DNA from 2 places in the Serratia sp. NPDC087055 genome. Region 2 is predicted to be linked to the other one. Evidence: predicted binding sites of a transcription regulator. Region 2 holds the regulator's gene; the other holds the start of a gene.
The links. Region 2 encodes CRP, which controls carbon source genes, mostly activating them, when cyclic AMP is high. Its sites were predicted from a motif close to ATGTGANNNNNNTCACAT; they were not measured.
Positions count from the first base shown of each region.

Region 1 (2,205 bases), on a different contig from region 2:
CAAATCCGCCTGACCGGCAGCGGCGCAGAGCTGTTAAACGACCCGGAGGTGAGGAAAGCCTACCTGGGCGGTGCTTAGAACTGGCGCTGGATCCAGCGCACGTTCAGCCGCACCAGTGCAATGATGCCACTGGACAGGATCCGCAGCCCGGTGGATAAATCGCGGCGGCGGATATCCAGCAGCAGCACGGTACGCACCTTATCGCTGTCGTTCCATACCTCGTGTTCGAAGGTATCGTCCCACAGCATAAATTCTCCTTCGTTCAGCCGGTATTCTTGCCCGTCCACTTTTAACACGGCGGCAGGCAGGCCATCGGCACCTTTAGGCATCGATAACACCAGATAGCCACGCAGAATGCCCCGGAACGGGCCACGGTGTGCCGGCACCTGTTTGCCGGGCGCCAGGAAGGACAGCGAAGCGGAAAGAACGTCGGGGGATGAGGCAATCAGACCCGCCAGCGTTGGGCAGCGTGCAAGATTACGCGTAATCGGCTGGCCATAGGCTTTCATGATAAACATCCGCCAGTCGCGTGCATCGTTGTCGGAGATCGACGCCTGTTCGATCATAATCTCGTGAAATCGCGGGATATTACGCAGATCTTCCGCCACGGTCAGCGCCTCTTCACGGATCTGTGGCCACTGGTCGGTAAAGCGTTGTGCATCAGGAAACAGGCGTGTGCTGTCGAGCACGGGAGCGCCCTTGATGCGACGATCGTAAATACGGCGTAATGACAACACGGACCAATCATAGATAGCTGACATAGTGACCTCAATAGAGTAACCAGATTTCTCGCCGTCTCTTGATATTATTATTGTTTAATATGCGCCTGCCGGATGATTAATTCTTCGGTATAACACGTTTGTCCGCTAAAGGCTTGCCGACCAATAGGCCATAAGTGGCAAAAAGCAGTTGAAAAAAACACCCCAATAAAAGTGTGACGCGTATCGCATTTACCCCACCAATTGGTTAAAATATCGCTACTTCCCGCACCTGCCCGGATCCCGTTTAACATGGAACACACTCAGGTCTCTCGCTCAACCGCCTGGTTGCGCGTGGTCATTCTTGCCGTGTCGGCCTTTATCTTCAATACCACCGAGTTTATTCCGGTAGGGTTACTGAGCGATATCGCCCAAAGCTTTTCGATGCAGACCGAGCAGGTGGGGTTGATCATCACGATTTATGCCTGGATTGTTGCTGCCTTCTCACTGGTGTGCATGCTGCTGACCAGCAAGATTGAACGGCGCAAGCTGTTGATCGGCGTGTTCATTCTGTTTATCGCCAGCCATGTGTTGACCGCCGTTGCATGGAACTTCACCACGCTGGTGATCTCCCGTGCCGGTGTCGCCTTGGCCCACGCCGTATTCTGGTCGATCACCGCTTCACTGGCGATCCGCGTCGCACCCGCAGGCAAGAAAGCACAGGCGCTGAGCTTGCTGGCGGGCGGTACCGCACTGGCGATGGTACTTGGCCTGCCATTGGGGCGTATCGTTGGCCAGATCTTGGGCTGGCGTATGACTTTTATCGGTATCGCCGTTTGTGCCACCCTGGCGTTGGTGCTGTTGTGGCGTCTGTTGCCGGTGCTGAAGAGCGAACATTCTGGCTCACTGGCCAGCGTCCCCATGTTGTTTAAGCGCCCGGCGCTGGTCAGCCTGTATATGTTGACCATTATTGTGGTGACGGCGAATTTCACCGCTTACAGCTATATCGAACCCTTTATTCAGACCGTGGCTGGGCTGTCAGAAAACTTCACGACGCTGATGCTGCTACTGTTCGGTGCCGCCGGTATCATCGGCAGCCTGCTGTTTAGCCGCTTTAGCGAACGTTTCCCGTCGGGCTTTTTCATCGGTGCCATCGCGTTGCTGATGTTAAGTCTGCTGTTGCTGTTACCGGCCTCCGGCAATGAAAACCATCTGACGCTGCTGTTTGCCGTGTGGGGTATGGCAATCATGGCGATTGGCCTGTCGATGCAGGCCAAGGTATTGAACCTGGCACCGGATGCCACTGACGTAGCAATGTCGATCTACTCCGGGCTGTACAACTTCGGTATCGGCGGCGGCGCGCTGCTGGGTAACCAGGTCAGCCTGCATCTGGGTATGGGCAATATTGGTTTTGTCGCAGCCCCGCTGGCGTTGATTGCCCTGGGCTGGTGTCTGCTAAACTTCTATCGCAGTGAGCGGTTCCAACACCATCACATCCGTTAATGGC
Region 1 covers NZ_JBJDOG010000001.1:354,633-356,837, forward strand. The annotation lists gene ACI2J2_RS01605 (ABC transporter ATP-binding protein) at 1-78, shown strand, start outside; gene ACI2J2_RS01610 (aspartyl/asparaginyl beta-hydroxylase domain-containing protein) at 75-761, opposite strand; gene ACI2J2_RS01615 (sugar transporter) at 1,011-2,201, shown strand.
Region 1: the regulator CRP is predicted to act here: its motif matches at 933-950, upstream of ACI2J2_RS01615 (sugar transporter).

Region 2 (2,205 bases):
GCCGCCAGTTCATTGTCCATATTGAAACGCTGAGAATGCTGGTGATAGAGAATATCGTGTGCCACCGTGCGCAGCCGGCCGGCAATCACCTGTGCATTGCGGCGGATGATGGCTTCGGCCTGGCTTTGCTCCACCAGTTTTTGCACTTCTTCCGGCAGATGTAGACTGACGGTAATGTGTTCCTGCAGATCCAGTGCGACCTGAAAAGTACGCTGTAGGCGCTTTTGTTCGAGGTTACTGGCGTGCGGTAGAAAGTTAAGCTGCTGATACAGCAGGGTGATCAGATCCATCACTTTTTGCTGGCGTATCAACAGTGGCGGTAATGCGGTCTGTGGATCGGTATGCTGGGTCAGCAGCGAATATTTGGCCTCAAAGTAGTCCGCCAGTTCCAAATAGAGCTGATTGAGCGATTCGCGCATCGGTTGTTCTTTCCACAGCGTGAACCAAAACCAGGTAAACAGCCCGTACCAGGCGGTACCCACGACGTATAGCAGCGGTGCGTGCCAAAGCGGAACTGTACCGGCCATACTGAGGGAGAAAATGGCGGCAACCAGCGAGGCGGGCAACAGGCGGGCATGTAACGGACTTATTTCACCGCTGACGCCGAGAAGCAGTGCCAGGCCAAGCATCAACACCGGCAACGGCAAGTGCCAAAGTAATGCTTGCTGTAATAGCAGGCTGCTGAGTGCAAATAGAGAGCCACCGACAATCAGACGTTTGAAGAAGCGTTTGTGAGGGGTGTCTAGCCCGGCAATATTGCAGCAGGCAGGAACCAGGGAAAATAATAGGCCGTATTGCAGTTGGCCGATCAACAGGCCGAGTAACACTGGCAGGCACAGCACCAGCGTTTGCCGCAGTGCATAGTTGACTTCCGGGTGGTAAATCAGTCTGCGCCACATGATGACTTGGGGCATAAAAAAACGGCGCGAATCATCGCGCCGTTTTTTCAGTGATTAACGCGTGCCGTAAACGACAATGGTTTTGCCGTGGGCGGAGATCAGGTTTTGATCTTCAAGCATTTTCAGAATACGGCCAACGGTTTCACGTGAACAACCGACGATTTGGCCAATTTCCTGACGAGTAATTTTAATCTGCATACCATCAGGATGGGTCATGGCATCAGGTTGTTTCGCCAGGTTCAGCAGTGTTTGCGCGATACGGCCTGTAACGTCCAGGAAGGCGAGGTTACCCACTTTCTCAGATGTTATCTGCAGACGGTTTGCCATCTGGGCTGACAGGCGCATCAGGATGTCCGGGTTGACCTGAATTAACTGGCGGAATTTCTTGTAGGAAATTTCAGCCACTTCGCAGGCGGTCTTCGCCCTAACCCAGGCGCTACGCTCCTGACCTTCTTCAAATAATCCAAGCTCGCCGATGAAATCCCCCTGGTTAAGGTAGGATAAAATCATCTCTTTACCTTCTTCATCCTTAATCAGCACCGCGACGGAGCCTTTGACGATGTAGTAAAGCGTTTCGGCTTTTTCACCTTGGTGAATCAGCGTACTTTTGGATGGATATTTGTGGATATGGCAATGAGACAGGAACCATTCGAGAGTAGGGTCTGTTTGCGGTTTGCCGAGAACCATTCGCTGTTATCCTCTGTTGTTATCGCTGCCTTGTGTCACAGGGGTCAGAGTTCCCTGTAAAACCTGTTGTCGCCGTTGTTTTAATGGTGGCTATCAGCAGATTTTGAGGCGTGTCATAAATATACGCTGTCGCTCTAGCATATTAACTTGCCGGGAGAGCTGCAAGCTACATTCTGTTAACATACCGGTAAAGGAGCCTTTCCCTGGGAGTTTCCCTGAAATCAGTGTCCCGGAAAGATTTATTGCGGCTCTGTTTGTAGCACAGAGTGAGGCGGGTGTCTTGTGTTGTCTCGCTTCAGCATGATTAGCATCAGGTTCCGTTGCCAGTTTCTATGCGAAAGCGTACCCTGATTTTAAGAAATTAACCGGAGTGACCAGTATGCAGGCAAGAGTTAAGTGGGTGGAAGGGTTAACGTTTCTGGGTGAATCCGCGTCTGGCCATCAGGTGTTGATGGACGGCAATGCGGGCGACAAAGCGCCCAGCCCGATGGAAATGGTGCTGATGTCGGTAGGGGGCTGTAGTGCTATCGACGTGGTGTCGATCCTGCAAAAAGGGCGTAATGATGTGCGTGATTGCGAGGTCAAGCTGACTTCTGAACGACGTGAAGAAGCACCGCGG
Region 2 covers NZ_JBJDOG010000006.1:205,054-207,258, forward strand. The annotation lists gene ACI2J2_RS21825 (YccS/YhfK family putative transporter) at 1-899, opposite strand, end outside; gene crp (cAMP-activated global transcriptional regulator CRP) at 954-1,586, opposite strand; gene ACI2J2_RS21835 (OsmC family protein) at 1,966-2,205, shown strand, end outside.